DNA from 4 places in the Afipia carboxidovorans OM5 genome. Region 2 is predicted to be linked to each of the others. Evidence: predicted binding sites of a transcription regulator. Region 2 holds the regulator's gene; each other region holds the start of a gene.

Region 1 (7,759 bases), 1.1 Mb from region 2:
ATACCAATCTCCGCATAGGTCATGCGAATACTCCCTGCATGAACCAGCGAAATTCGAACACTTCTCTTCGATAAAGCCCTTCGCGATAGAGCCAGAATCGACACCCCTCGCTGTCCTCGACGCGAAAATAATCGCGCGCCCGCGCCTCCCTGTTCTTAGCCGGATTCATTCCAGTCGCTAGATTCCACCATTCCGGTGCAATCCGCTCTGGTCCCTCGACCCGTGCAATACGATGCCGCGCTCGCCGCCAATTGAAATGCGCCGGCGGCCCATGCGGAAAATCCGCAATGACAAAAATCGGCTCCGGCCTCTCGAACATTCGCAGCGGACGCAACGGCGGCTCGCCCTCATATCGCTGAGGCCACTGCGCCGACAAAGCCTGCGGCAAATGCTGCTGTACCGGCACGATACGCATCGCGCGTTCAGGGATGTGCGTGTCCTGCGGCAGATACACCACAACTTGCTGGCGGCCGAGGCGCGCAGTCATGCGGTCGATCAGTGCAGCCACATCGTCATTGTCTTGCGTATGCACATCGAGATCGCGCTGCTCCTGCACCACGGTATCGACGCGGCTGGCGGAGAGACGGATCAGATCGAAGCCGAAACCTGGATCGAGCGGATCCATCAACGCATCCAGCCGCTCACGAAACAAGCGGTCGATCATGTTGGCGCGCGTCGCCGCGTGCCCCGCATCCACCACGACAGTCCGCACCGCGCCATCGGCACGAAAGAAGCTCGCCTCCAGCCGCCGGGCACCCTTGCCTTGCCGTTCCATCGCAGCGACCAGCTTTTGCGCCAAACCGGACAGCGTTGCGGCAATCGTTTCCTCGGTCGCGACCGGATCGGGAAAATGCTGTTCTGCGATGAAATCCGGCGGCGGCCGGCGTGGGTTGATTGGCGCATCGCATTGCCCGAGCACCTCGCGCAATAAATCCGTGAATGCCTGGCCAAACCGCGCGGCAATCTCACGCGGTGCACGCGATGCGACATCGCCAATGGTCTTCAAGCCTGCGCGACGCAGTCCGCGCGTAATCGTATCTTCGACGCCGAGCGCGAACACCGGCAGCGGCGCGACTGTTGCAGCTTCCTCTCCATCCGGCGCGATCCGGCCAGGCACCGCTCGCGTCAGAGCACGTGCACAGGCCGGCGTTCCAGCAATCGCCGCGTTGACGATAAAACCCTGCCGCGACAGCAAGCGGCAGACAAGCGACAGCATCGCCGCCTCGCCACCGAACAAATGTGCGCAGCCGCTGATATCGAGAAACAATCCATAAGGCAGATCGAGCGCCACCAGCGGCGTGAAGCGATCGCACCAGTCTGCAATATGAACGAGCGCCTGCGTATCCGCAGCTGCGTCAGCATCGAATACATCGATATCCGGACAAATCGCCCGCGCATTGGCGAGCGGCATTCCGATCTCGAGTCCGACCGCCACCGCAGCATCATTCACCGCGATAATCTGCAAGGCGTTGTTGCGTTTATCCGCGACAACCCAGGGTTTGCGGAAGAATGCATCATCCGGCGCACTTGAACGCGACCAACCTCCCTGCAGGTGCTGGCGCTTGATGCGATCGGTCGGCAAGCGCGGAAACCAGAGGCTGAGAATCCGCCGCCGGTTCATGGAAGATACGCTCATCACAATTCCACTCCATGATCCATCGTCCGGTTTGGCCGTGGCGGTTGCGCACGAGCTCTGCATCAAGAACCGGCGCGCCCCAGGCCTCCCATGTCGGCCCGGGCAATGAGCGCGCCGCGCGCACTACCCAGCGGGTTTCCGCGGTACTGAGGGCAGGCTCGGCTGCCGTGCAAAACATCACGCACGACACGCCGGAGGATTGCGCTGCCAGCGTCAGCCGTCGGCTGGCAACAAGATCGAATGCTTTCGCCCTGCCCCATAATTCAAGCACCACTGCCCCCAGCGCATCGCAAGCCAATGCATCGGCGCCAGCCCGCAGCGCGGTTTCCGCATTCGGCACCCGCACCAGCACGAGGCGACGCGGATCGAGACCGAGTTCGACAAACCCGCTCATCGACAGCGCCCCCGCCTCGGCTTCCGCAAACTCCTGCTGCACCCAGAGTATCGAACGCTGTTGCGCCAGCCGCTGGGCGATGCCTGCAACGAAGCCCGTCGCGGATGCAGACTGCCGGGTCTCAAGCGCAAACACCTCGTGCAGCACGCCCCGCAACAGTCCGCCCTGGAGCGTCGCATCCGCTCCCGCATGGCCAAGCGCCACGCGCTCCGCACACTGCGGCATGGTCTGCGCCTCAAGACGGCGGATCGTGTCCCGCAAGGACGCAAGCGTACTCATCCGCGCGCTGCTCATGCGCCCGTTCCTGAAATCAGAGGCACCCTTCGCTTTTCCAACGATGGGCCACCATTTATGTTCATGTTATGTTCTAGTATAGGCCTATCAGGCCCGGAGGAGTCAACCAGAGTCTGAGACGGCAATTTTCTTCAACAGAACCAAAGAGATTGAAGCGACGAAGGAGGAAACTTGCCGGGCCGTTCCCGGTTGACCTGCCAAACGGAGAAGGCGAGATCATGCACCCCGCAGCCCACGCCCCCGATCTTTTCATCAAGGAAAACCTCGCGGATCTGCGCGAAGAGGCTGCTCATTGCCGCGCCTGCCATCTCTACAAGAACGCGACGCAAACCGTGTTCGGCGAAGGCGCGGCCCATGCCGCCGTCATGTTCGTCGGAGAACAGCCCGGCGACAAAGAGGATCTTGCCGGCAGACCATTCGTCGGCCCCGCAGGTCAGGTGCTGGATCGCGGGCTGAAAGAAGCCGGTATCGCGCGCAACAAAACCTACATCACCAATGCGGTGAAGCATTTCAAATTCGTGCCGCGCGGAAAAATCCGCCTGCACCAAAAGCCGACCACGCCCGAGATCAAGGCATGCCGGCCATGGTATGAACGGGAGCTCGCGACGGTGAAACCTGCTCTGGTGGTTGCGATGGGTGCCACGGCAGCTCAATGCGTATTCGGTAAGATCACGCCAATTGGAAAGAACCGCGGCCGCCTCTTCGACTTGGCGGAAGATGCCAAGGCGCTGGTGACAGTGCATCCATCCTATCTGTTACGTCTGCCGGACCCGGACTCGAAAGAGCGCGAGTACAAACAGTTCGTCAGCGACCTCAAACTCGCAGCGTCTTACTTGCGAGAGATTTAAAGGCAGCCACTCATCCTGCACGTCGGCCAAGCAACCCTTCGGCGACCACAGACGCGAGGTCTTCCTTCAACAATCGTTTCAACGTCTCCAGCCGGTCAGCCTCGCCCGGCGGCTTATCCCAGCGCAGCCGGCTGATGCGCGGAAAGCGCATCGCGACGCCGGATTTATGGCGCGGTGAGCGTGCCAACCCTTCAAACGCCACCTCCAGCACAAGTCCCTTGTTCGGCTCATGCACCACATGACGCACGGGGCCGAATTTCTCGACCGTGTTGCGGCGGACAAAGCGGTCGATCTGCACAAGCTCCTCGTCGGTAAAGCCAAAATATGCCTTGCCCACCGGCACAAGCTCATCGCCACCTTCACCGACAGTCCAGACCCCAAACGTGTAATCCGAATAATAGGAGGAGCGTTTGCCGTGGCCACGCTGGGCATACATCAGCACGGCGTCGATCACATGCGGATCATGTTTCCACTTCCACCACTGCCCTCTCTGCCGGCCGGGAAGATAGAGCGCATCACGGCGCTTCAGCATCACACCTTCCACGGCATCCGCATCGTCGCCTGCGCCTGCATCTGATGGATTGGCACGCGCGGCGGTGAGGTCATCCCATGTCGCGAATACCACCTGCGGCGACAGATCGATCCGCGGATCATCCAGCCGCGCAATGAACCTCTCGAGCCGTGCGCGACGATCGATAAACGGAAGGTCGCGCAGGTCATCCTCACCTTCGGCAAGTAGATCGTAAGCACGCAGATGGATCGGATAATCTTTCATCAGCTTCGGCGTCACGCTTTTGCGGTTGAGCCGCTGCTGCAGCACGTTGAAGCTCTGTACCCGCCCCTCACGCAGCACCAGAAGCTCGCCATCGATTGCGCCGGGCAGGCGTAGCGACGGTACGAGATCGGGAAAGCTCGCCGTGATGTCCTCACCGCTACGCGAATAGAGCCGCGCGAGGACATGCTCCTCGCTCTTGCGGCCACTGACAGCCTGCACGCGGATGCCGTCCCACTTCCATTCCGCGATGAAATCTGCCGGATCGAGTCCCGCAAAATCGCTATCCTCGATGGCATGCGCCAGCATCACCGGGCGAAATGGTGCAGGATCGCGATTGATCGGCTTTTCAGCGCGACCTTCCAGCCAGGCGAACAGATCGAGATAAGGCGGCGCGAGGCCTGGCCATATCAATTCGATCTCATGCGGGTCCTTGTCACCAAGCGCTGCGGCCGCGGTCTTGGCAAGCCGCGCGGAGACGCCGATGCGCAAGCCACCGGTAACGAGCTTCAAGAGCGCCCAGCGTCCGGTCTCGTCGAGTTCGTCAAGCCAGCTTGCAAGCTGCGCGGGAATCTCGGTCTTGCCAAGCGTATGCAACGTGGTGACGATTTCGGTGAGGGTCGGAGAATGCTTCGCATCGCCGTTCGTGGAGGCATGAACGGAAGGCCACATCAGCGCCACGGTTTCCGAGAGGTCGCCGACATAATCGTAAGATAGTGCGAACAGCGCGGGATCGGTGCGCGCCGTGATCAGGTCGCGGATCAGGCCCGGCTTGGCGTGGCGAAACGACAGTGCACCGGTCAGTGCCGCCAGCGCCCAGCCGCGATCGGGGTCCGGCACCTCACGAAAATACGCTGTGATCAACCGCAGCTTGTTGTTGCGTCCGGGCTCATAAGCGAGGCGATCGAGCAGGTGCGCAAAGCGGTTCATGCGCCACTCTCTCCCTCCGCCGCGAGTGGGAGCGCTTCGTCCTCCTCGCCATAGCCGACCAGATCGAGCGGCCGCGCTTTCAATCCCTTGGTCTCGCACCAGTGCACCAACGCGTCTTCCTGCCCGTGCGTAACCCAGACCTCACCAGCACCCGTTGAGGCGATGGTGGCGGTAAGGCCGTCCCAATCGGCATGATCGGAAATCACCAGCGGCAGTTCGATGCCCTTCTGCCGCGCGCGGGCGCGGGTGCGCATCCAGCCCGAGGCAAAAGCCGCGACCGGATCTGGGAAACGCCGCGTCCAGATGTCGGTGATGGCGCTCGGCGGCGCCAGCGTGATGGTGCCGGCGAGTTCGGCCTTCTTGGCGTCGCGGGCGAGTCGCAGTTCGCCAAGATCGATGCCGCGGCTCTGATAATAGCGCGTGAGGCTCTCCATCGCGCCATGGAGATAGACCGGCGCGCCGTAGCCCGCCTTGCGCAGGAGCGCGATCACGCGCTGCGCCTTGCCGAGCGAATAGGCGCCGACCAGATGTGCGCGCTCGGGAAACAGCGCGACGGAATCGAGCAGCTTGCGGATTTCACCATCCGCGTCACCATGCCGGAAGATCGGCAGGCCGAAGGTCGCCTCGGTGATGAAAATATCGCACGGTACGATCTCGAACGGCGCGCAGGTCGGGTCCGGCACATCCTTGTAATCGCCGGAGGCAACGATGCGCCTCCGCCCGTCGGTCACCGCGATCTGCGCCGAGCCGAGCACATGGCCTGCGGGATGAAAACTGACGGTCACATCCTTGAGGCGAATGTTATCGCCGTAGGAAATCACCTGAGTCGCGCCGGCGAAATTCTCGCCATAGCGCAGCCGCATGATGTCGAGGGTTTCCTGCGTCGCCAGCACCGCGCCATGGCCCGGGCGAGCGTGATCGGAATGACCGTGGGTGATGAGCGCCCGCTCTACCGGCCGCACCGGGTCGATATGGAACCCGCCGCTCTCGCAGCAGAGCCCGGCCGCGACCGGCTTCAGAATGGGTTGCAGACGCATTTGCCCTATATAGGTTGCCCCCCTCGCCGGAGGAGTCCGCCTGCCCGGACAACCTCAGTTTCGTCCATTATAAGATATAATGCGACACCACTCGCTCTGGCCGGACTCGACCTCTCTCAAACCGACGCTTAGCTTGAACGCGTGACGCTGCTTTCCCCCGACAAGCAATTGCATCCGCTGTTGCCGGATCGTTTCGCGCGCTGGTTCGCCGCGCGCGGCTGGGCGCCGCGCGTGCATCAGCTCACGCTGCTGGAAAAGGCGTTCGAAGGCCGCTCGACCTTGCTGATCGCACCGACCGGCGCCGGCAAGACGCTGGCGGGCTTTCTGCCGACGCTGGTGGAATTGTCCCACCCCGCCCCGCGTGAGGGGAAGAGCGAGAGAATATCGCAAGAGGCTAGCCCCCTCACCCGTCTCGCCGCTTGCAGCGGCTCGCCACCCTCTCCCACAAGGGGAGAGGGGAAGAATGTACGCAGCCTCCACACCCTCTACATCTCGCCGCTGAAAGCGCTGGCGGTCGATATCGCGCGCAACCTCGAACGCCCGATCGCCGACATGCAACTGCCGATCCGGGTCGAGACCCGCACCGGCGACACCCCGGCCTCGCGCCGCCAGCGCCAGCGCCGCTATCCGCCCGACATCATGCTGACGACGCCGGAGCAGCTCGCGCTGCTGCTGTCGTCCGACGATGCGCCGTATATGTTCTCGTCGCTGAAGCACATCGTGCTCGACGAACTGCATGCGCTGGTGACGTCGAAGCGCGGCGATCTGCTGGCGCTCGGCCTCACGCGGCTCTGGCACCTCGCGCCGCAGGCCACTGCCATCGGCCTGTCGGCCACCGTGGCCGATCCGCAGTCGCTGTGCCGTTTCCTGGTGCCGCAGAAACCGGACGAGGCGCATACCGCCGATCTCGTGATCGCCGATGCCGGCGCGGCGCCGATCGTCGAGATGCTGGACACGCGCGAGCGGCTACCCTGGGCCGGCCATTCGGCGCGCCACGCGCTGCACGAGATCTACGATCTGGTGAAAGCCAACAAGACCACGCTGATGTTCGTCAACACCCGCTCGCAGGCCGAGATGCTGTTCCAGGAGCTGTGGCGCATCAACGACGACAATCTCGCCATCGCTTTGCATCACGGCTCGCTCGATGTCGGCCAGCGCCGCAAGGTCGAGGACGCGATGGCGGCCGGGCGTTTGCGCGGCGTGGTCTGCACCTCCTCGCTCGATCTCGGCATCGACTGGGGCGACATCGATCTGGTCATCAATGTCGGCGCGCCGAAGGGCGCCTCGCGGCTGATGCAGCGGATCGGTCGCGCCAATCACCGCCTCGATGAGCCCTCGCGCGCGGTGATGGTGCCGGCCAATCGTTTCGAGGTGCTGGAGTGCCGCGCCGCGATCGACGCGGTGGCGGAGAATGCGCAGGACACCCCGCCCTTGCGCTCCGGCGCGCTCGACGTGCTGGCGCAGCATGTGCTCGGCCGCGCCTGCGGCGAGCCGTTTCTCGCCGATGAACTCTACGACGAGGTACGCAGCGCCGCGCCCTATACGGAGCTTGCGCGCGGCGATTTCGACGATGTGATCGATTTTGTCGCCACCGGCGGCTATGCGCTGAAAAGCTACGAACAATTCGCCCGCATCAGGCAGGACAAGAGCGGGCGCTGGCGTGTCGCCAATCCGAAAGTGCGGCAGAGCTATCGGCTCAATGTCGGCACCATCGTCGAGGAGCCGATGCTCAAGGTGCGCCTGGTGCGCGCGCGGCGCGGCGGCAGCGGTTCGACCGGGCCGATCGCGCGCGGCGGGCGGCTGCTCGGCGAGATCGAGGAATATTTCATCGAAGGTCTGGTCGGCGGC
Region 2 (7,759 bases):
GCGGGAGATTGCCAGCGCCATTGTTTGAAGTAGGCTGTTGGTCCCTAACCCACGGAGAGTCTCGACATGAAACGCCTTTCCCTTGCTGTTCTCCTGAGCCTGTTCGTTGCGTCGCCTGCCTTCGCAGTGACCGCCTGCAAGGCCGTGAGCGCGGACGGCAAGCCGCTCGCCGGCGCCGCCAAGACAAGCTTCATGAAGAAGTGTTGTGAGGATAACGCCAAGAGCGCGGACGGCAAGGCGCTGTCCGGTGCGGCCAAGAATTCCTTCGTCAAGAAGTGCCTGGCGAGCTGACGGCATTCTTTGCTGAAGGCGGCGCGGGTCTGTCTGCGTCACAGCGGAAAGCTACGATCTGATCGAATGAAAACCACGGCCCATCGGCCGTGGTTTTTCGATTCGTATCGTAGACTGGAATTTTCGTGACATTCCGAATCTCGCTTGAGGTTTCAGAGCACCTTGAAGGCAGTCTACGATAGATTTTGACGTGCACTTTTCTGCGCATTTTTGCAGCTCTCCCATTCTGCGGAAAGGCGGCTGCTCGTCTGTCTAATCCTCTGCATTTCGGGTAGACGATGAAGCGCTTGCGTGCTTAACCCCGCCACTTCCGCTGATGCATGCAACGTCTGAGGTCTGATGGATCAACGCTCTCTGCGCGAGCCGGAAAAGGCTTCGACGCACGATCGCCCGTCTCAACCGCCGCACGATCGCCGTGTGGTGGGCTACGGTCTTTTGCTCATCGCGACGGTGATCTGGGGCGTCAACTGGCCGGTCTCGAAATGGCTGTTGAATGAACTGCCGCCGCTGACAATACGCGGACTGCCGGGCGTGTTCAGTGCGATGATGCTTGCGGGACTGGTTTTCGCGAAAGGGCAGTCGCTGCGTGCACCGCGTGGCGAATGGGGCAAGCTCGTTCTTTATGCGGCGTTGATGGTCGGCTTCTGGATGGGGTTGATGGGGCTGTCGCTGGTGCATCTGCCGGCCTCGGAGACCGCGATTCTCGGTGCGACGATTCCGGTGTGGGCGGCGGGCCTGGCATGGCCGATGCTTGGCGACCGGCTTTCCGTGTTGCGGATCGTCGCTATTGCAATGGCGATTGGCGGCGTGGTGCTGCTGATGGGCGGCGACAGCATCAGCGTCTCCTGGGAGAAGATGCCGGGTATCGCTTACGCGCTGATCGCAGCGCTACTGTTTGCTCTCGGCGCGGTCCTCGCCAAACGACGGCCGATTATGCTTCCGCCGCTGCCGGGTGCAGTCTGGCAGATCGGGCTTGGCTGTTTTCCGGTGGCCTTGATCGGTCTTCTGTTCGAGCATCCGCATTTTGGCGGCATGTCGATGCTTGGCTGGCTGCTGTTCGGGTTCAGCACCATTTTTCAGGGCGCGATCGGCTACGCTTGCTGGTTCGCAGCGCTGGAGCGGTTGCCTGCCTCGACGGCTGCGATCGGGACGTTGATTGTGCCGGTGACTGGAGTCGTGGCCTCGGCGATTTCACTCGGTGAGCCGCTGGGTGTGCCGCAGATCGGCGCGCTCGCGCTTACCATCGCAGGCGTTGTGATCGCGGCACGGGCATAGGCGTCTTCAGTTACTGAGTGCCTGTCAAAGAAAAAGCGGCGTATTGCTACGCCGCCTCTCTTGTCGAAAATGGAAAGAGCTGCTTACGGGCAGGGATGGCGCAGGCCATCGTAGCCGAGATAGGTGCCCGAGCGCGGATCATATGACTTGAAGCGTTGCATGCAGTAGCTCACGGCATCGCCCTCAACATAGGCCGGGCCGGGAGCATAGCCGGGGCCGTAGTAACCGTAGGGAGCCTGGCTCGCCGCGATCGCGCCGCCGATCAGCGCGCCGGCCGCAAGGCCCGCGCCGACGCCGCCCCAGCCGCCGCCACGGTGACCATGCCAATGGCCACCACGGTGGCCACGCCAACGCACCTGCTGCGTGAGGTCGGACGAGGTGCTCGTTACGGTTCCCGACAGAACGGGATTCGCGCTGAGCGGAGCGGCATTCGCGGTGGAAGCCATACCGAGCGGCAGCGCCAGAACAGCGGCTACCGCGAGACCCTTGGTCAAATTCATCATTTTTTACTCCAGTTATCCCTTGTGATCGGCCTAGGCACCTAACGCGCGGGATCGGGACGCGTTCCAAAAGAGTTCCCCAAAGTTGTCGGGAACTTTCTGGCGCTTGTGTGGCATGGTTCCATGACAAAGTGTCCTGTTCAAGCGCTCGTGTTCCGCACTACGGCCTTGCCCGGAGGTATCTGGACAACAGAGAGGGCGGGTGGCATCAAGGGCTCCGCAACGCTCCCTGTTCGGCATGGATTCCCAGATGAAGCTGTTTCTCTTGAGGATTTTTACCTGGTGGAACGGATTCACGTTCGGCACCCAGTTCTGGACCTGGCGCTTCGGCGAGCTGGTCGGGACCGACGAGATGGGCAACCGCTATTACCGGACGCGTGGCGGGAAGATCGATCCGACGCTCGGGATCGAGCGGCGCTGGGTGCTCTATAACGGCTACACCGAATCAACCAAGGTTTCGCCCGACTGGCACGGCTGGCTGCATCACACCGCGGATGTGCCGCCGACCGAAGAGCACTACACGCCGCGGGACTGGCAGAAGCCGCATCGCCCGAACCTGACCGGTACGCCGGCAGCTTATCGCCCTGCAGGCTCGACGCTTGGGAGCGGCCAGCGTCCCAAGGCAACCGGTGACTATCAGGCCTGGACACCGGGAAGCTGAACGAGGCGGGCGACGCGCCCGCCCTTTCGCTGCCGCAATGCCCGTGTTAACCGATGGCCTCGCGCCGCGGGTGTCCGCCGAATGTCGCGAGCCCGAATCGCCCGAGCAGAGCGTGCAATGCTTCGAACCGCCGCCACGATTTCGTTTGCGACACTGATCGCGGCCTCGCTGTTTGCCTTGCCGCCGGCACGCGCGCAGATCGGCAACATCTTTTCCGATCAGCCGCTGCGTCCGCCTGCGGGCCTGTCGCATGGCGATCCCACGCAAGATCCCGACGAAGAGGAAGTCCCGGAAATTCCGCAGGGTCGCCTATTGCCTGCGCCGCAGGCTGCGCGTCCGCTGCCGCCGGGGCAGGGTGCGCCACGCCCCGGAGCGGTGCAGTCCCAACCGCTGGCGCCGCCGCCTGGCAGTGCGACAGCACCGCAGCAGCAGCCTCCCAACGTTGCGGTCAATCCGCCGCCCGGCAACGCGCTGCCGGGACAGAAGCCGCCGGCCGGCAATCCGCAGCAGTCTCCGGCGACGCTGCAGCCCGGCGATGAAATCGTCACCGAGCCACCCGCGATCAAGATCCCGAACAAGAAGGCGGTGTTCTCCGGCCTCGACAAGATCACCGGCCGCATCATCACCTTCGATCAGGATATCGGCGAGACCGTGCAGTTCGGTGCGCTGCGGGTGAAGACGGATGCGTGCTACACGCGCCCCGCGACGGAAGCCGCCAACACCGACGCCTTTGTCGAGGTCGACGAGATCACGCTGCAGAATGAAGTGAAGCGGATTTTCTCCGGCTGGATGTTTGCGGCAAGCCCGGGCCTCCACGCGGTGGAGCATCCGATCTATGACGTGTGGCTGATCGACTGCAAATCACCTGAGCAGCCCGTTACCGCGCAGAACGAGCCGGTGAAGCCCGCACCGCCGCCGCAGCAAACACAGCAGCGGCGTCAGGCACGGCCGCAGCCGGCCCAGCAGCCGCGCCAGCCCGCGCCGCCGCCACCTTTCGGCGGCTATCGCTGATCTAAGCCATCGTTGATTTCGTGCCGCCGCTGACCGCAACGCGCTCGTGCCAGTGCGCGAGAGCTCGCCATAGATTGCGATTTTTTTTTACTTGAGGTGCGCGACCATCGTTGCGCGTGGATTTGATCCGCGCCCGCTCGCCGCATCCAACAGTTACCCTGCAACTCAACTATGAGCGTGCAGAGAGAGTTGGATTGCTTCGTCGCTTACACTTCTCACAATGACAATTCACAGTCGGGCATTCGCGCGCCGACCGCATTCTCAGGCGTTGTGATGTCGCCTCAAGTCTTGGCTCAGTACTTGCGGTACAGTCCGATGAGCTTGCCCTGAATCCGCACGCGGTTCGGCGGCAGGATACGGACTTCGTAGGCGGTGTTGGCGGGCTCGAGCGCAATGGAAGCACCGCGACGGCGGAAGCGCTTCAGCGTCGCTTCCTCCTCGTCGATCAGCGCAACGACGATGTCGCCGGTGTCGGCGTTCTCGCTGCGCTGGATCAGCGCCATGTCGCCGTCGAGAATGCCGGCCTCGACCATCGAATCGCCGCGCACTTCGAGCGCGTAGTGCTCGCCGGCGCCGAGCATGTCGGGCGGCACGCTGATGGTATGGCTGCGGGTCTGCAACGCCTCGATCGGCGTGCCGGCTGCGATGCGACCCATCACCGGCACGGCAACGGGCTGTTCGCCGCTTTCATCAAAGCTCGCCGGGCCGCGCGCCTTGCCGAGGTTGCCTTCGATCACGCTTGGGGTGAAGCCGCGACGGCCGCCGCTGCCAAGTGCGGGCTCGGGCAACTTGATGACTTCGATGGCGCGGGCGCGATTGGCGAGCCGGCGGATGAAGCCACGCTCCTCAAGCGCGGTGATAAGGCGATGAATGCCGGACTTCGAGCGCAGGTCGAGCGCATCCTTCATCTCGTCGAAGGAGGGGGGAATCCCGCTTTCCTTGAGGCGCTCGTTGATGAAGCGCAGCAGTTCGTATTGTTTGCGTGTCAGCATCCGGCCCAGCCCTCAATTCTTGATCTGCCGGGCCTTCAACCCGGTCGTCGCGGCACCTGCCGATGTTCTTGCAGGGTGCTAGACTCACTCGAAACAAATCATGAACATACACTATATGTTCCATACATGTTCCGCAATAGTTAAATTCTTATGAATCTAATCGGCCCAATTTTACAAATTCATGCCGAACGGGCCTTTGCATCGTTCCATCGTGCTGAGGCGGGGCCGGCCAGTTGCGAACTGGATCACGAGCTATTCCGCGCCGGATTGAACGTCTTCTAATTCCAGTCTGGCTTTCTGCGATTGAGCCGCGCGGCACATCATCCTAGGTCTTGCGCGCAACACACTGCGTGCCGGGAGGAGATTGCCGATGGACTATCACAACGAGGAGCCCACGCAGGTCGAGGTCGATCACAACCTGATGGTGACGTTCTGCCGGATGCTCGACAACTCCGCGCTGCCGCCGATGGTGGTGATGCGGATGATGGCATCGGCCCTCGGTGCAATCTATCGTCAAACGTCGAGCGCGCATCAGGCGCAGGAGTGTCCGTGCGGTTGGGTGCCGTTGCCGTCGGATCTCGAGATGCTGCAGGCGGAGATGGAAGCGTCTGCGCGTCGCAGGCCGGTTGCCAATCTTTCGAATATGCAGATCGCCGGACGCGCCTGACGGCGCGTGCGATGCCGCGCGGCGCGTTACGCCGGCAGACGGATCACGTCACAGCGCTCGCCTGCCTGCGCGGCCGGTGCGAGCGGAGGGCGGACCAGCAGAACATCCGCCGCGGAGAGATTGCCGAGCAGCGAACTGTCCTGAAGATTGACGGTAGTCGCAATCGCGACGCCGTTGTCGTTGAGAACGCGCGCCCGCAGATATTCCTGCCGATGATCGTTCGGAGGAAGAGCGTGGCCGAGAATTGCGGTCTCGATGCAGTGGTTGACCTGTGCGCGGCCGAGCATCGCGCGGATCAGCGGCACCGCGAACACGAACGAGCACACGTAAGACGATGACGGATTGCCGGGCAGGCCGATCACGCGCATCGATCCGCAGCGGCCGTGCATCATCGGCTTGCCGGGGCGCAGTGCGATCTTCCAGAACTTGATGTCGGTGCCTTCGGCTTCGAGCGCGGGCTTGACCATGTCGTGATCGCCGACGGAAGCGCCGCCGCTGGTGATGAGGAGGTCGGCTCCCATCTCCTTCGCGCGGCGGATCGCGGCGCAGGTGTCTTCCATTGTATCGTGCGCGATGCCGAGCGAGATCGTCTCCGCGCCGGTGCTGCGCATCAACGCCTGGATCGCATAGGCATTCGAATAAATAATCTGGCCCGGTCCCGTCTGCGAGCCCGGCATCACCAGTTCATCGCCGGTCGCGAGAATGGCGATCTTCGGCTTGCGATGCACCGGCAGTGTCGGATGGTTCATCGAGGCTGCAAGCGAGAGGTCGCGATCAGAGAGGAGGGTGCCACGCCGCAACATCACGTCGCCTTCACGAAAATCGAGGCCGGCTTCGCGGATGTGGCGGGGCTTCGGAGCGGCTTCAGCTAATGTGATAAAATTGTGTTCGCGCTCGACGTCCTCCTGAATGACGATGGTGTCGGCCCCTGCGGGAACGACGCCGCCGGTGAAGATGCGAACCGCCTCGTTCGGACCGATCGCGGGCCCCTCGAACGGCCGACCGGCCGCGCTCTCGCCGATCACGGTGAGGCGCGCGCCCTTCGCGGCGTCGGTGGTGCGGACCGCGTAGCCGTCCATCGCCGACATCGGTGCGGGCGGCTGGGTGCGGAGGGCGGCGAGGTCGCGTGAGAGCGTGCGGTGGAGCGCGTCGTCGAGGGAAACGTCTTCTTCAGGAAGGGGTGTGACGCCGTCGAGAATGGAGTTCAGCGCATCGGCGACCGACATCAGCGACATGGCAGGGCGTCCGTTCTTATTTTTCATGTTTGTAGTGGCCGGATTTGCCGCCGCGCTTTTCCAGAAGGCGGATGCCTTCGATGTGGACGCCACGTTCGACCGCTTTGATCATGTCGTAGATGGTGAGGCAGGCGACGGAGACCGCGGTGAGTGCTTCCATCTCGACACCCGTTGGGCCTTTCACCTTGACGCTTGCCTCGACGCGGCAGCCGGGCAGCTTGTCGTCGGGCACGATGTCGAGCGTGACCTTGGACAGTGCGAGCGGATGACAGAGCGGAATGAGGTCGGAGGTGCGCTTCGCTGCCATGATGCCGGCCACGCGCGCGGTGCCGAGCACGTCGCCCTTCTTGGCATTGCCCTGGACAATGAGATCGAGCGTCGCCGTGCTCATGATCACAAACCCCTCCGCGACTGCGACGCGCTCGGTGGCATCCTTCGCCGACACATCGACCATATGCGCTTCGCCCTTGGCGTCGATATGGGTGAGGGTGGGGTTATCGGTCATCGCGTCATGAGGCCTTCGCAAGCAGGGTGCGGGTGGCGGATGTAACGTCGGTCTGCCGCATCAGGCTTTCGCCGACGAGGAACGTCTCGATGCCGACGCGGGCCAGCCGCGCAATGTCGGCGGGCGTGAAGATGCCGCTCTCGCCGACCATGATGCGATCATTCGGTACGGAGGCGGCGAGCGCCTCGCTGGTCGCAAGCGTGGTCTCGAAGGTGCGCAGGTTGCGGTTGTTGATGCCGAGAAGCTTTGAGCGCAGCTTCAATGCGCGCTCAAGCTCGGGTTCGTTGTGTACTTCGAGCAGCACATCCATGCCGAGGTCGAGCGCTGCAGCCTCGATGTCGCGTGCGGCGGCGTCATCGAGCGCCGCCATGATGATAAGGATGCAGTCGGCGCCATGCGCACGCGCCTCCATCACCTGATAGGTGTCGTACATGAAGTCCTTGCGCAGCACCGGCAGTGAGGTGGCCGCGCGCGCCGCCACCATAAAATCGAGGTGGCCCTGAAACGAGGGCGTGTCGGTGAGCACGGACAGGCAGGTCGCGCCACCCGCCTCATAGGCGCGCGCCAGCGCAGGCGGATCGAAATCGGCGCGGATCAAGCCTTTTGAAGGCGACGCCTTCTT
Region 3 (7,759 bases), 1.7 Mb from region 2:
GGCGTAATGGCAGAACGTGTCGTTGACAAAGGTGAGGCGTCCGCGTGCATCGCGCAGCGCGATCAGGTCGCTTTGCGATTCGAACAGGCTTCGCGCGCGCTCCTCGGCTTCCTTCAATTCCCAATTGCGGTCGATCAGCGCTTCGTTATGCAGCGCGAGCTTGCGCATATTTTTCTTCAGCCAGCGCATCCGCATGCTGAGGGTGGCGAGTGCGAGGCAGGCGAGCGCGAACAGAAAACTGATGCCGAGCGCAAAGGCCTGCGGGTCATAGCCCGCGGTCTCCGACACACTGCCGCGGATGAAGCCGTAGGCCGCGCCGAAGGTTGCGGTGAAGATCAGGAGATAGCGGATCGTGCTGACGATCCGGCGATTGCGGCGGGTAAGCCTGCGCAGCGTCAGTCGCAACTGCTTGATCCCGTCCATGAACCGCCCCCGCTGCCTGTCGCCTCGACCGCTTGTCCGCGAGAGTGCCGCCGCAGCGTTGCGAATGGCTTGAGGCTTGAGGCCTTCGCGGGGCGCGATGCAAAGATGGCTAACAGAGTCTTAAAGCTGCGAGAGCACCAGCTGGCCCGGCTGGGGCGCGGCGCCGATCAGAAGCGCAGCGGCATCGCGAACCGACACCTTGGTCGAATTCACATAGAGGCGATAATCGCCGGGCTGTTCGGAGAGGTAGATGATCGGCTCGGAGGCCTTCTGGTGCTCGGCGATCGCAACGTAATGCATCGCCGCAGTTACCGGGCAGCCCTGCCGGGTCGGCGCAGCGTCGGGCGAGGCATCCACGTCGTCCACGACGGTAAAGTCGGCCATCTCGGGGCTGTCGACAAGCTGCACGCGCACCGTTGCGCGGCTCGCGTCATCGGTGAAGGAGACATGTTGCTGCGGCTGCCACGGCGCGGTGGCAATCTGCACCGAGGTATGCCCCACCGCGATGCAGGGTTGCGAGGCGGTGGTGAACTGCCCGCCCGCCAGAATGCCGACGGCGAGAAGGGGAATGGATGAGGCGAGCATCCGGAAATGCAACATGGCGAGACTCAACGCTTACACAACAAATGGCCACGGCGTGCCATGGTTTGGAAAGTGTAAAGAGCGATCGTTACTGTGCGGTTATCAGGCCGCGCGTTGCACGTCTTCGGCGAGCACGCGGTAGGACAACGCCTCCGCGAGGTGGATGCGGCCGATCGTGTCCGCGCCGTCGAGGTCGGCGAGCGTGCGTGCCACCCGCAGCACGCGGTGATAGCCGCGTGCGGACAGCCGCATGCTGTCGGCCGCCTCGCGCAGCAGCGTGCCGCCCGCGGTATCGAACGCCGCAACCTCGTCGAGCACCGCGGCCGGCGCTTCGGCATTGGTGCGGATATGCGGCAGGCCGAGTGCCGCATAACGGGCAAGCTGAATGTCGCGCGCCGCTGCGACACGCGCGGCAACCTCGCGCGAGCCTTCCGCCGGCGGTGGCAGCAAAAGATCGGAGGCACTGACCGCAGGCACTTCGATGCGCAGATCGATGCGATCGAGCAGCGGCCCGGAAAGCCGCGCCTGATAGTCGGCGCTGCAACGGTCGGGCCGTCCGCGCTTGCAGGAAAAGCCCGGTTCATAGGCCTGCCCGCAGCGGCATGGGTTCATCGCAGCGACCAGCATGACGCGCGCCGGATAGGTGATGCGGTGGTTGGCGCGGGCAACCGAGACCTCGCCGTTCTCAAGCGGCTGGCGCAGCGAATCGAGCACGCGCGCATCGAATTCCGGCAGTTCGTCGAGAAACAGCACGCCGTGATGGGCGAGCGAAATCTCCCCCGGCCGTGCCCGCAGGCCGCCGCCGGTCAGCGCCGCCATGCTCGCGGAATGATGCGGGGCGCGGAACGGCCGCTTCGAGGTTAGTGCGCCGCCGTTGAGCTCGCCGGCCACGGAGGCAATCATCGAAATCTCGAGCAACTCCGCAGGCGAGAGCGGCGGCAGGATCGAGGGCAGCCGTGCGGCGAGCATCGATTTGCCCGAGCCGGGAGCACCCACCATCAGGAGATGATGACCTCCGGCGGCTGCGATCTCGAGCGCGCGCTTGGCGCTTTCCTGGCCCTTGATGTCGCGCAGGTCGAGCGTCTCGGCGCCTGCTTCCGCGATCTTCGGCGTCGGCCGCGACAGCACCTGCGTGCCCTTGAAGTGATTGGCGATCTGGATCAGCGAAGCGGCGGCAATGATGGCAAGCTCCGGGCTTGCCCAGGCTGCCTCCGCACCGCAGGCGGCGGGGCAGATCAGACCGTGATCGTGTGCATTGGCGCCGATCGCGGCCGGCAGCACACCTGCGACCGGAGCAATCGAACCATCGAGGCCGAGTTCGCCGAGCACCGTGAAGCCCGCGAGCGCATCGGGCGGGATTGCGCCGATGGCTGCCATCAGGCCGAGCGCGATCGGCAGATCGTAATGGCTGCCTTCCTTCGGCAGATCGGCGGGCGCGAGATTGACGGTGATGCGTCGCGCCGGCAGCGCGAGTCCCGAGGCAATCAACGCCGCCCGGACCCGTTCGCGCGCTTCCGACACGGCCTTGTCCGGCAGACCGACAATGGTGAAGGCAGGCAGGCCCGGCGCGACCTGAACCTGGACATCGACGGCGCGCGCCTCGATGCCCTCAAAGGCCATGGTGGAGACGTGCTGAACCATCTGTGAGTCCACCTCGCGCCAACGGGCTGGTGGAACTTTACCCCTTTAACGGGTCAATGCAAGAACATTAAAAGAACAAAATAGGATAGCGTTGCAGAAACGCATCAGGCGAGGCTGGGCACCAGAGCGACATTGTCGGAAATGCGCTGCGGCAGGCGGGGCCGCAATTTCAGTCCGAAGACATGGGGAAAGCGCATCAGCTCGATATCGAAATTGGCCGATGGCACCGGAATCAATCCGCTGGAGACGTTCGGCCCATAAAGCCGGCCCCAGACGTCGACCCCCGCAAACTGCGGGATTTCCGAGAGCCGCAGATTGCCGATGCTGCGGGTAAACCCCAGCATGTCGCGGGCCCGGTCGTTCATCATGATGACCCAGCCGTCCTTGGTGTGGCCGACATCGTTGGCGATCGGGCAGGCCACAACCATGGCGTCGGGCGCGGTCCGGAAAAGCTGGTCGTAGACTTCCTTGTGGTGGTCGATCAGCTCGGAATAGACCACGAGGCAGACGGCGGTGTCGGCAATCGGCACCGGCAGAATCAGCCGCTGCCAGATCTTGCCGTTCTGCGTGGTCGGCAGCGTATAGCGCAGGCAGGCCGGAATGAGGTCGTCGGCGACCTTGCGATAGACCCGCGCATATTCCCCGCGCATCGGATTGCCGCTGGTCGAGAGCAGCGAGCCCGCACGGTCGCGACCGATGGCTCTTTGAATCTCCGCGCCGACATAGGTGTAGACGAAGTCGTCGCCCGCGGTCATCAGGAAGACGAGACGGTCGCGCAGCGGGTAGTTCGATTCCTCGGTCAGCCGCTGCAGCGTCAGGTCGCCGGTGGCGTAGAGGGTTTTCCACTTCGCCCAGAGGTATTCCATCGCGGCCGTCGTGAGCTCGCGCGGAATCGATGTGCCGCTGAAGACTTCGAGGGACATGAAAGGGCGATCTGCAATTGATGCGGATACGACTTAATAAAATCAAACTAAGAGAAAGCGGGATTAATCTGCCAAATCTTTGTCAGTAATTGATTAAGGCGATCATTCGTATTTGGTGCGCTTAAAAATTTCTTAACGGCGCTTTCGCTCGATCGCATCCCAGATGTCGGCGGCGACGTTGCGCCCGCTGAGATTTGCAATGGCGCGGATGCCGGTCGGCGAGGTGACATTGATCTCGGTGAGATGGCCGTCGATCACATCGAGCCCGACAAACAGCAGGCCCATCTCCTTCAGGCGCGGCCCGACCCGCTCGCAGATCTCGCGCTCGCGCGGCGTGAGGTCCGTTGCCTTCGCGGCGCCGCCCCGCACCATGTTGGAGCGCAGATCGTCGGCCGCCGGTACGCGGTTGACCGCGCCTGCAAATACGCCGTCGACCAGGATGATGCGCTTGTCACCCGCGCGCACGCCCGGCAGGAAGGCCTGCACCACCCACGGCTCGCGGAAGGTAGTCGAGAACAGATCGTACAGCGATCCAAAATTCATGTCCTGCGCGGCGATCCGGAACACCGCGGCACCGCCATGGCCGTAAAGCGGCTTGAACACCACGTCGCCATGCGCCTTGCGGAACAGCTCGATCTCCTCCTTGTCGCGCGAGATCAGCGTCGGCGCCATCAGGTCGGAGAATTCCATCACGAAGATTTTTTCCGGCGCGTCGCGCACGCTGGTCGGATCGTTCACCACAAGCGTCTTGGGGTGGATGCGCTCCAGAAGATGCGTGGTCGTGACATAGGCCAGGTCGAACGGCGGGTCCTGCCGCAACAGCACCACGTCGAAGGATTCGAGGTTGGCGCGTGTCGCGTCGCCCAGCGTGAAGTGATTGCCGATCTCGTCGCGGACACTCAACGGTTGCACCGGCGCGATCACCTCGCGGCCCAACAGCGAGAGCCGTTCGGGCGTGTAGTAGAACAGTTCGTGCCCGCGCTGCTGCGCCTCCAGAAGCATCGCGAAGGTCGAATCGCCGCGCACGTTGATGCGCGCGATCGGGTCCATCTGAACGGCAACTTTCAAGGTCATGGCGGGTCCGGCTGTGAAATGAAACGAGGATCAGAACGAAGTGGTGTCGAAGGCCGCTTCCAGATGGCGCGGAAATCGCTTCGGCGCAATCAGTATCACGTCGAAGCGGCAATCCAGATTCGCATGGTCGGGATGCGCGGCAAGCCAGACGGAAGCCGCCGTTGCGATGCGTTGCTGCTGGCGCGCGGTGACGCTCGCGGCCGCCTCATCGAGCGAATTGCGCGCCTTCACTTCGGCGAACACCAGCGTCGCGCGCCGTCGCGCCACGATGTCGATCTCGCCATGCGGGGTGCGGTAGCGCCGTGCCAGCAGACGGTAGCCTTTGGCGGCGAGGTAAAGACATGCGCGACGCTCGGCCGAGAGCCCGAGATGAAACGCCGCGAGATGCGCGGGATCGGCGGCCGGTTGCTCGCCGGGCGCTGTCATTCGTCTTTGCCTTCGTTTTTACCTTCCTGCGCGAGCGCAAGAGCGCGCGCATAAACCTCGCGGCGCGGATAGCCTGACAGTTCGACTGCGGCGGCAACGGCATCCTTGACGCTGCCGTGCGCAAGCTGTGCGCGCAGCAGATCGTCGAGCTCGGTCTCGCTCATCCGCGAGGCGTCGGCCGACGGCGGGCCGATCACCAGCACGAATTCACCGCGTGTTTCAAGCTCGTCGGCGCGTGCTGCGGCCTCGGCCAGCGGCATGCGGCGGATGTCTTCGTGCAGTTTGGTCATCTCGCGGCAGATCGCGATGTCACGACGGCCCAGAATCTCCGCGAGATCGCGCAGCGAGGCCGCCAGGCGCGCACCGGATTCGAACAGCACCAGCGTGACGTCGATCCGTGCCAGTTCCGCGATGCGGTTGCGCCGCGCGCCATCTTTCGCCGGCAGAAAGCCCTCGAAGTAGAAGCGGTCGGTCGGCAAGGCCGCAACCGTGAGGGCTGCGAGCACGGACGAAGGCCCCGGCAGCGCGTGAACGGCAAAGCCCGCGGCAGTGGCCTCGCGCACCAGCTTGAAGCCAGGGTCGGAGACCAGGGGCGTACCGGCATCGGAGACCAGCGTCACCGCATCGCCCTGCGCAAGGCGAGCAAGAATCTTCGGCCGCGCGGCAACGGCGTTGTGCTCGTGATAGGGCGACAGCGGCACCGTAATGCCGTAGCGCTCGAGCAGCTTGTGGGTGACGCGGGTGTCCTCGCAGCAGATCACATCACTGCCCGCAAGCGTTTCCAGCGCGCGCAGCGTGATGTCACCGAGATTGCCAATCGGCGTTGCGGCGAGATGCAGGCCAGGCGCTGCCTTGGGAACCATGATGCGGTGTCCAGCCACCAGTATTTCACGGAGAGGCGGGGCGTCGATGGTGCGGGGAGAGGAACGGGGTGACATTAAGTGAGTGTAGCCTCTCGCCATGCGATCGTCTTGTGGTGCGTGAAAAAGATCACGCGGCGGGCGCGAAACGGCTTTTGGGGGAATTCGCGGGTCACAAATCCTTCGTTTTCCCGTATGGTTACCGCCAAGAAGCTAAAATCCGCCGCGTTATCGGTCTGCCAATTCCCCGGCCGGTTCCGCGAACGGGTCTGAAAGAGGATCGATGACGTCTCCGACCACTCCCTCGAAATTGAACCTGTTGACCACCCGTCGTAGTGCCGTCGGGCTCGTCCTGAGTGCACCGCTGTTGGCCGGATGCGCAGGGATGTCCGGGCTCACCGGAGGGGGTGACCAGCCGCCCGGGCCTTCGGGTCCGCCGCAGGAAGGCACCGCCATCGGCAAGGGGCAGGTCAAGGTCGGGCTGATCCTGCCGCTGTCCGGCGCGGGCAATGCCGGCATCGTCGGCCAGTCGATGAAGAACGCCGCCGAGATGGCGCTGGCGGAATTCCAGAACCCGGACCTGCAGCTTCTCGTCAAGGACGACACCGGCACGCCGCAAGGCGCGCAGATGGCCGCGCAGCAGGCGGTCGGCGAGGGTGCCGAAATTATTCTCGGCCCCTTGTTCGCGCTCTCGGTCTCGGGCGTCGCGCAGCAGGCCCGCGCGCGCAACATTCCGGTGATCGCGTTTTCGACCGACGCCAGCGTTGCGGGGCAGGGTGTCTATCTGTTGAGTTTTCTGCCCGAGTCCGATGTCAACCGCGTCATCGATTATGCCTCCGGCACCGGCAAGCGTTCGTTCGCGGCTCTGTTGCCGGAAAACGCGTATGGCAATGTGGTCGAGGCGACATTCAAGCAGGCGGTATCGCGCCGTGGCGCGCGGATGGCGGCGTTTGAGAAATACTCGACCGATCCCGCGCAGATGCAGAACGCCGTGCGCAACATCGCGCAGGCGCTAGGCAGTGCCGATGCGCTGCTGCTTGCCGATGACGGCGATGTGCTGGTGCAACTCTCCAACCAGCTTGCGAGCGCAGGCGCCGATCTGAAGCGCGTGCAGCTTCTCGGCACCGGACTGTGGGACAATCCGAAGGTGTTTGCCGATCCGCGTCTACAGGGCGGTTATTACGCCGCGCCCGATCCGTCGGGATATCGTGCGTTCGCCAAGCGCTATCGCGGCAAATACGGGCAGGACCCGGTGCGCACCGCAACGCTTGCCTACGACGCGGTGGCGCTCGTTGCCGCGCTGTCGCGTGTTTCCTCCGGCGGGCCACGCTTCTCCGCCGATGTGCTGACGAATGCGTCGGGCTTCACCGGCATCGACGGGCTGTTTCGGTTTCGCAGCAACGGCACCAACGAGCGCGGCCTTGCGGTGCTGCGCGCGGCGCCGGGCGGTGGGCAGATCGCCTCCGCCTCGCCGAAGAGCTTTGGGGCGTAGGCAGCTCCCTGTTCTCTGTCATGGCCGGGCTTGTCCCGGCCATCCACGCCTTAAGTGAGTATGAAGAAGACGTGGATGCCCGGCACGAGGCCGGACATGACGAATAGAGAGCATCGTTACGCCGCGAGGTCGGCGACCACGGCGTCGAGCAGCGGGAAGCCTGCCTGCGTCACCCGCAGCCGGCCATTGATATCCATCACGATCGCGCCGTCGTTCTTCAATGCAGCAATGCGATGCGGATCGAGCGGGCGTCCGGCGAGCGTTTCATAGCGCTGCGGGTCGATACCCTCGGCGAGCCGCAGGCCCATTAGCAGAAACTCGTCGGCGCGCTGCTCGCT
Region 4 (7,759 bases), on a different replicon from region 2:
TAGAGCCGAGAGCATCTGTCGGCGCATAGGTAGTCTCCATATGCTCCCTCGATCTGCAACGGAGGTCAGGGATCAAAGAACGCTGCACCTCCGGGCGTTTATGCACCCCAATCGTGCTTGCCGGAATCCGCAATATATCGATTTTACTAGCTTGCCGGTCTGAGCATCTAAATCGGACAGTAGGCTTGCAAGTGCAAGAATGTGGCGCGATGAATGCCACCCTTCAGTGTGGTGCCGTATGGTCGACAACACGAACGCAGCGGCGCGCCGGACTCTCTATCGATTTGTTGCATGGGCGGGTGTGTTCGCCGGGGTTGCTAACGTTCTGGGACTCGCCGGTCCGCTCTTCATGCTGGAGATCTACGATCGGATCATTCCGAGCCGCAGTGTTCCGACACTTGTCGCACTCTTCGGAATGGTGTGCGTCCTCTACTTCGTGTCAGGGGTGCTTGATACGCTTCGAGCGCGGCTTATGGCGCGTATCGCGCTTGCCTTTGACGAGATGTTCTCGCTGCAGGTGTTCAGCGCGATAGCGGGAATCCAACTTCGAATAAAGGTAGAAGGTGATTCGCTCCGTCCTTCGCAGGATCTCGACCAGATCAGGACGTTTTTGTCTGGCCCGGGAATGGTCGCGCTGTTCGATTTTCCGTGGATGCCAATCTATGTCGTGGTCTGCTTCGTCCTGCATCCGGCGATCGGCGTTCTGGCCCTCGGGGGTATGATCGTGCTTTTGACCCTGACGGCTATTGCTGACCGCGGTACACGCCGCGTGTTGCACGCGGCGAACACGCTCGCCGCAAATCGTAATCTCATCGCCGAAGCCGCATTTCGCGACCCCGAGGCTCTTGCTGCAATGGGCATGACCGGCGCTGCTGCCGCAAAATGGCAGGACGCGCACCGAGGCTATTCCCACTTGCAGAGAAAGGCGGCTGACATCGCGGGTACACTCGCAGGCGCGTCGCGCGCATTACGGTATGGGCTCCAGTCAGCGTCACTCGGAATTGGAGCCTATCTTGTGTTGGGCAACGAGATGACGGCGGGGTCGATCGTCGCTGCATCGATTATCGTATCGCGAGCGCTTGTGCCCGCTGAACAGCTCATCGGCAACTGGCGGAATGTCCTGACCGCGCACCAAGCATGGCAACGATTGAGCGCTATCCTCAACTACGTTCGGAGTGAGGATTTGGAGCGCATCCAGCTTCCCGAGCCATCCGCGGCAATTTCAGTCAGCGGAGTATACGTTGCACCGCCGGCCGATCCGAAGAGACTTACAGTTCAAAATATCAACTTCAATCTCACGGCCGGGAACGTATTGGGAATCGTCGGGCCGAGCGGATCGGGAAAGTCGACTCTGGTTCGTTGCCTGGTTGGTGTATGGCCTGCGTTGCGCGGGCGGGTGTGTTTGGACGGCGCCTCGCTTGATCAGTGGCCATCATCGCTGCGAAAGCAGCACATCGGCTATATGCCTCAGACCGTTGAGCTCTTCCCCGGCACAATCGCGGAAAACATATCTAGATTACAATGTGGCGTTGACGATGCGGCGGTTGTCTGCGCCGCTAAGGCGGCGGGCGTCCATGAGCTCATCGTTCAACTCCCTGACGGCTATAACACGCGGGTGGGAGAGAGCGGGAACAATCTTTCTGCTGGCCAACGTCAGCGCATCGCTCTGGCGCGTGCACTCTTCGGCAACCCATTTCTCGTTGTTCTTGATGAGCCCAACTCCAATCTCGATACAGAAGGTGAGCGTGCTCTGGCGCGCGCGATCGCAGAGGTGCGAAAGCGAGCAGGGATTGTCATCGTTGTCGCTCATCGCGCAAATATCTTGGCCGAAATTGACTTTGTGCTCGTGATGGACAGAGGTTTGATGCGGGCGTTTGGCCCGAAAGACGAGGTGTTGAAGTCATCGAATAAATCTCGCAGTGCTCCGCCATGGCGAGTGATAGAGCCCGGAGCTGCAACCGCATGACGGAAAGCACACAGCGACTGCTACGACGATCCATGCAACGCCATGTGCTGTTCGGCACTACTATTATCGCATTCCTTGTGGTTGGTGCTGGCGGTTGGGCAACCACGACAGAATTGGCCGGTGCCGTCATTGCAACAGGAACAGTCGTTGTCGAAGGCAACGTGAAAGTGGTCCAGCATCCGACCGGCGGCGTCGTCGCGGATCTACGTGTTCGCGAAGGGCAAATGGTTGAAGCGGGCGAGGTCGTCATCAGGCTCGACGAAACGACCCTCCGCGCAAACCTCATGGTTGTTTCGAAGGGTATCAACCAGATTCTGGCGCGGAAGGCGCGTCTCCTGGCAGAGCAAGAGAATCTTGAGGACGTCCCGATATCCAGCGATCTGGCGGCTCGCGTTACGCCTGACGAAGCAAAGACCGTGACCGCGAATGAAATTCGTCTTTTTCGGGATCGACGCCTCAGTCGTGAAGGCCAGAAAGACCAGCTTCGCGAACGTATCCAGCAACTCCAGGAGCAGATAAGCGGTTATAAAGCGCAGCAAGGCGCCAAGACCGATGAAATTGCGTTGATCGAAAAGGAGCTTGAGGGGGTTCGGTATCTCTATGAGAACGGGCTAACACCTATTTCGCGGCTGCATAATCTTGAACGATCAAGCGCTCGTCTCCGAGGGGAGCGAGGTCAACTGATTGCATCTATTGCAGCGGCGAAAGGAAAAATCGCCGAAACGGAACTAGAGCTCATTCAGATCGACCAGAATCTCCGGAGTGAGGTGGCGACCGAACTTCGCGATCTCAATGTTCGAGAAGGGGAATTGATCGAGCGCGAGGTTGCCGCCCGTGACCAGCTCGAAAGAGTAGATATACGCGCGCCAATCGCAGGAATTGTGCATCAACTTGCTATGCACACTGTGGGGGGTGTTGTCCGGCCGGGCGAGGTTTTATTGCAGGTCGTCCCGATCAAGCGCGAGTTAGACATTGAGGCACGAATCCGTGCGCAGGACATCGATCGCATCGCACTTGGGCACGAGGCAGTGTTGCGGTTCGTCGCCTTCAACCGAAATTCCACGCCAGAACTGATAGGTGCAGTGACGAAGGTTTCGGCCGATGCCATCGCTGACAGCCAGACCAGCACAAGCTTTTACAAGACCATCATTACATTGAGTGCCGACGAGGCTAGGCGGCTTGGGCGCCGGACGCTGGTGCCGGGAATGCCCGTCGATTGCTATATCCGCACCTCGGATCGTACGGTTTTGTCGTATCTCGTTAAGCCCCTGGTTGATCATGCAACCCGCGCGTTCCGATACGACTGAACTGAGCCGGCCGATCAGCTTTCGTCCGCGGTTCCTCAAGCGGGAACTCTGGCGTGCCATAGCGTCAGCCCCTCACTGACCAGAAAATATATCTAAATCTTGGTCAGTAAGCGCAAAAGGCTGATCCGTTCCCCCGCGACATTTGGACGAGCCGGATTGACTCTCCGAAAGGACGAGAACAAACATAGAACATTCCTAAGCTGGAGAGCGTTACAACGGGCATGAGTACGTGCGCCCCCCAAACCGTCGTGTCCGAACTTCGGGCGCGCATCGCCAAGCTGGAGGGGAGGGCTGCGCATCCGCGCGGAACCCTCCCCTTTGGCGTTGCTACGATCGACCAGGTTCTGCCGGGGGGAGGCTTGGCGCGGGGAGCGCTGCATGAGGTCGCGGGAGGCGGCAATGGAGCGGTCGATGGCGCGGCGGCCGCGTTGTTCGCGGCCGGGATCGCCGCTCGAGCGTCCGGCAAGGTCCTGTGGTATGTGACGCGCCCGGACCTGTTCGCGCCAGCGCTCGTCCAGGCCGGGCTTGCGGCCGCGCGTGTGATCTACGTCGAGTGTGGCGATGAGAAGTCGCTGCTCGCGTGTTTTGAGGAAGGGCTAAAGCATCCCGGATTGGGCGTTGCTGTCGGCGAGGTGGCGAGGCTGTCGATGACCGCCTCGCGCCGGCTTCAGCTTGCGGCCGAATCCTCCGGCACGATCGGGCTCGCGGTCCGCCGCTGGCGGCGGCAGACCGAGGCCGCAGACTTCGGCATGCCGACAGCCGCAACCACGCGATGGCGCGTCTCCGCGCTGCCATCGGCGCCGCTGCCGGTGCCCGGCGTCGGCCGGGCACGCTGGCTGCTTGAACTGATCCGCAGCCGCGCCGGCGAAAGCGCGGATTTCGTTGTGGAGGCGTGTGATGACCAGGGTCGTCTCGCTCTTCCTTCCGACCTGGCCGACGGACAGGGTGCGAAGGATGCTGGGCGGCGCCGCGCCTTCGCGTGAGACGTCGCTCATTCTTGTTGGTCGCGACGGCCGACGTCGTGTGGTGCATGCTGCGGACGCGGCCGCGCAGCGCGCTGGGCTGCGCGTCGGTATGGCCGCCAGTAAGGCACAGGCTCTGGTGGGTGATCTCATTGTTCGCGATGCCGATCCCGATGCGGATCTCGCCGCGCTCGATCGTCTGGCGTTGTGGGCGCTCAAACGCTACGCGCCGATTGTCGCCGCCGATCCGCCCGATGGGCTTGTCATCGACGCGAGCGGTGCGACGCACCTTCATGGAGGCGAAGCCGCCATGCTCGAGGACATGGTGCAGCGCCTCGGCGCAGCGGGTATCACCACGCGAGCGGCAATGGCCGACACTTGGGGCGCGGCGCATGCGCTGGCGCGTTTTGGTGCGCGGCCGACTGTTGTCCTCCCCGCCGGCGCGAGTGCTGAGGCGATCATGCCCCTGCCGATCGCCGCGCTGCGCTTGCCGATCGACATCATCGACAGCCTGCGCCGGCTCGGCCTCGATCGCATCGCCGATCTCGAGGCGACGCCGCGCGCGCCGCTGGCGTTGCGCTTCGGACCGGAGCCCGGACGTCGCCTCGATCAAGCCATGCAACGCTTGAGCGAGCCGATCAATCCGATCCGCGCGCCGGAGATTGCCGAGGTCCGTCGTGCGTTCGGAGAGCCGGTGGCCGCGGCGGAAACGATTGCTCGATACCTTGCGAAGCTCGTGAGCGAACTTTGCGCATTGCTCGAAGCCCGCGGGGAGGGCGCGCGCCGCCTCGATCTCATTTATCATCGCGTCGATGCACATCTCGCTGCTGTCCGCGTCGGCATGGCTGCCCCTGTACGCGAAGTGAGGCGGCTGACGAGGCTTCTCACCGACAAGATCGAGACCATTGATCCTGGCTTCGGCATTGAACTGATGCGGCTCGCCGCGACGAGCGCGGAGCCGCTGAACGCCAAGCAGGCGGTGTCCGATCTTGGTGCTCCTCCTGACGTCGACATCACCGATCTGATCGACACGCTGTCCAACCGCATTGGTGGCGAACGCCTCTATCGCTTTGCATCCGTCCAAAGCGATGTGCCGGAGCGCGCTGTCCGCCGCGTCGCACCGGCTTCGCTTGATGACGGCGAATCCTGGCCGGGATCATGGCCGCGACCATCCCGCCTCCTGCCGACGCCCGAGCCGATCGAAACCGTGGCGCTGTTACCGGACCACCCACCTGTCACCTTCACCTGGCGCGGTATCCGTCATCGCGTGAAGCGCGCAGACGGCCCCGAGAGGGTGTTCGGCGAATGGTGGAAACGCGATGCCGAGCTCTCGACGGTGCGGGATTATTTCCAGGTCGAGAACGACGCCGGCGAGCGCTTCTGGCTCTATCGCACCGGTGACGGCGAGAATGCCGAAACCGGGTCCCAGCGCTGGTTCCTGCACGGAATCTTCGGATGAGCGGCCAGCGCTACGCCGAATTGCAGGTGACATCGCAGTTCTCGTTCCTGCGCGGCGCGAGCTCGTGCGAGGAACTGTTCGCGCAGGCCGCCCTGCTCGGAATCGAGGCGCTCGCTGTCGCTGACCGCAATTCGCTCGCCGGCGTGGTGCGGGCGCATGAAGCCGCCAATGCAACGGGCGTACGCTTGATCGTCGGCTGTCGCCTAGATCTCACGGACGGCTTTTCGACCCTGGTTTATCCAACCGATCGCGCCGCCTATGCGCGGCTGTGCCGGCTGCTCTCGCTCGGCAAGAAACGCGCTGGCAAGGCGAAATGCCATCTTACATGGGATGATACGGAAACCGTCTCCTTCCCGCAGTTCATGCGTATGTTACCGCCGTTGGTGGAATTTGGAAGTCGTTTGGGCAAAAGCCTTTGATGCTGCTTTGCGGCAACTTCTATCGTGCCCCACGAACGTCGCATCATAAGAAATGTGACGCCCGGGGGGGACAACGCAAATGGGTTGCGAAAATATGCAGGCGCGGCAAGCACCGTGTCGCCAAGCTAGGCATTTGGCTCAAACTGTCCCCTCGAAGCTCTCTTCAACTGCTGCAAAGCATCGACCGCATTTTCGCGGACGATATTGATGTGCGGCGATTGTTGGCAACTGAACCATGGGGGTATCAAGATGCAGAAAATAACGTCGTGGACGCCGTTCGCTAAATCCGTTGCAAGGGTCACGTTTGTTGCAGCTACGCTGATTGCGGTGACCGGCACCGCCTTTGCGGATCCGATTTTGCCGGCTGGCTCGACTGCGGGGCTCGCGCTAGGTACTGCCCTGCCACAAGGCGTCTATTTTCTCGATACGGCCACCTATTTCGAACGATCTGCTAGAGCGCCAGGGGCGCCTACGATCGATGCGGCAATTAACTTGCCGATGATTGCGTGGTCCACGCCGTGGACGATCCTGGGTGGGCGCCTGGAAGTGATCGGTACTGTTCCCCAACTGGCTGTTGGCACCAGTCCGAACAGTGGCATTGGCGTCGGCACGACAAGCTGGGCGCGCGATATCTACAACCCGGCGGGCTTGGTCGGTCTTGCCTGGGACCTCGGCGGCGGATGGGGTTTTTCCAACTTTGTAGGCGGCTTTGCCCCGGTGAATACGTACATCGGCAACAATCTCAACCTCGGTGGCAATTTCGCGACATTCGTGGAAGCCGCTGCACTGTCCTATAATCACGATGGCTGGAGTGCCAGCGCCAACTTCTTTTACTCGCGCAGCGGCAGTAACAGCTTTGTCGGCTATCGGACTCAACCCGATACGGCGCAGGTGGATTTTTCGATTTCCAAACACTTCAATAAATGGGAAGTGGGTCTTGTTGGATATGGATCGACTGATCTTGACTATGCAGGCCCACGACTAGTAGCCGCCGGTCCGGGCGGTCCATTGGGCCAGATTTCGAAGCAGAGCCAGTTCGCTCTAGGTGGCCTGGTTGGTTATAATTTTGGTCCAGTCATCGCGCAGGTCTACATGACGCGCGACATCACGGAAAGTAATTACACTGGTTATGATACCCGAGTTTGGACCCGCGTGATCGTTCCGCTCTGGAACCCCGATGCCCCGGTCTCACGCAAACCTCTCATTACCAAGTAACGCGGGTAACAATGGTGACGAGAGCTTGCCGAAATCTCGGCAAGTTCGCGTTTTACTATAGCGATAATGATGAATGGTTCATCGCGATGGTCGATGGAAACACGATTTCGCTGAAGGCGCCATGTGCGATGCTTTTTCTTAAGTTCGAACGGCCTCGCGAATGCGTAACCGACTTCACCTGGCCATCGAGTTCTCACTGAAGCTTTGACGTGAGACCGAAACGATTAAGTCTCGCAGACTTTCGCGGTTTGGCATGTGTCGAACAAAACCAAACCCATCTCTCTTTTGTTCGGTTGCTGAGTTGTAACGCTACCGACGATGGTGATGCATATCACCTGACCAAGCTCATCACTGGTGATGCGGCCATTTCGAATGCAAACTTCGGAGTGCCTCGCTGTGATGCCAAGCGTTTGAACAGTCGCCGTACGGGA

What was found. Region 2 encodes LexA, which represses DNA repair genes until DNA is damaged. Its sites were predicted from a motif close to TGTTCNNNNTGTGTTCNG; they were not measured.
Region 1: a site for LexA is predicted at 2,383-2,400, ahead of OCA5_RS14070 (ImuA family protein). Genes of this name have one in related genera too.
Region 3: a site for LexA is predicted at 2,707-2,724, ahead of OCA5_RS00635 (YifB family Mg chelatase-like AAA ATPase). Genes of this name have one in related genera too.
Region 4: a site for LexA is predicted at 3,448-3,465, ahead of OCA5_RS17185 (ImuA family protein). Genes of this name have one in related genera too.

What each region holds. Positions count from the first base shown of each region.
Region 1 covers NC_015684.1:2,974,101-2,981,859, forward strand. The annotation lists gene OCA5_RS14060 (error-prone DNA polymerase) at 1-23, opposite strand, end outside; gene OCA5_RS14065 (DNA polymerase Y family protein) at 20-1,621, opposite strand; gene OCA5_RS14070 (ImuA family protein) at 1,515-2,324, opposite strand; partial or broken gene OCA5_RS14075 (UdgX family uracil-DNA binding protein) at 2,582-3,172, shown strand; gene OCA5_RS14080 (cisplatin damage response ATP-dependent DNA ligase) at 3,183-4,874, opposite strand; gene OCA5_RS14085 (ligase-associated DNA damage response exonuclease) at 4,871-5,911, opposite strand; gene OCA5_RS14090 (ligase-associated DNA damage response DEXH box helicase) at 6,053-7,759, shown strand, end outside.
Region 2 covers NC_015684.1:1,868,539-1,876,297, forward strand. The annotation lists gene OCA5_RS08695 (hypothetical protein) at 67-291, shown strand; gene OCA5_RS08700 (DMT family transporter) at 631-1,566, shown strand; gene OCA5_RS08705 (BA14K family protein) at 1,650-2,069, opposite strand; gene OCA5_RS08710 (NADH:ubiquinone oxidoreductase subunit NDUFA12) at 2,317-2,727, shown strand; gene OCA5_RS08715 (DUF2155 domain-containing protein) at 2,845-3,738, shown strand; gene lexA (transcriptional repressor LexA) at 4,032-4,730, opposite strand; gene OCA5_RS08725 (hypothetical protein) at 5,101-5,397, shown strand; gene OCA5_RS08730 (molybdopterin molybdotransferase MoeA) at 5,424-6,632, opposite strand; gene moaC (cyclic pyranopterin monophosphate synthase MoaC) at 6,649-7,137, opposite strand; gene trpC (indole-3-glycerol phosphate synthase TrpC) at 7,142-7,759, opposite strand, start outside.
Region 3 covers NC_015684.1:133,865-141,623, reverse strand. The annotation lists gene OCA5_RS00645 (PAS domain-containing hybrid sensor histidine kinase/response regulator) at 1-423, opposite strand, end outside; gene OCA5_RS00640 (hypothetical protein) at 544-1,023, opposite strand; gene OCA5_RS00635 (YifB family Mg chelatase-like AAA ATPase) at 1,108-2,646, opposite strand; gene OCA5_RS00630 (PAS domain-containing protein) at 2,751-3,569, opposite strand; gene gshB (glutathione synthase) at 3,702-4,643, opposite strand; gene OCA5_RS00620 (YraN family protein) at 4,674-5,069, opposite strand; gene rsmI (16S rRNA (cytidine(1402)-2'-O)-methyltransferase) at 5,066-6,007, opposite strand; gene OCA5_RS00610 (penicillin-binding protein activator) at 6,213-7,421, shown strand; gene hemW (radical SAM family heme chaperone HemW) at 7,538-7,759, opposite strand, start outside.
Region 4 covers NC_015689.1:19,639-27,397, forward strand. The annotation lists gene OCA5_RS17170 (M23 family metallopeptidase) at 1-27, opposite strand, end outside; gene OCA5_RS17175 (type I secretion system permease/ATPase) at 239-1,966, shown strand; gene OCA5_RS17180 (HlyD family type I secretion periplasmic adaptor subunit) at 1,963-3,273, shown strand; gene OCA5_RS17185 (ImuA family protein) at 3,495-4,256, shown strand; gene OCA5_RS17190 (DUF6504 family protein) at 4,171-5,694, shown strand; partial or broken gene OCA5_RS17195 (PHP domain-containing protein) at 5,691-6,029, shown strand; gene OCA5_RS17200 (transporter family protein) at 6,363-7,328, shown strand.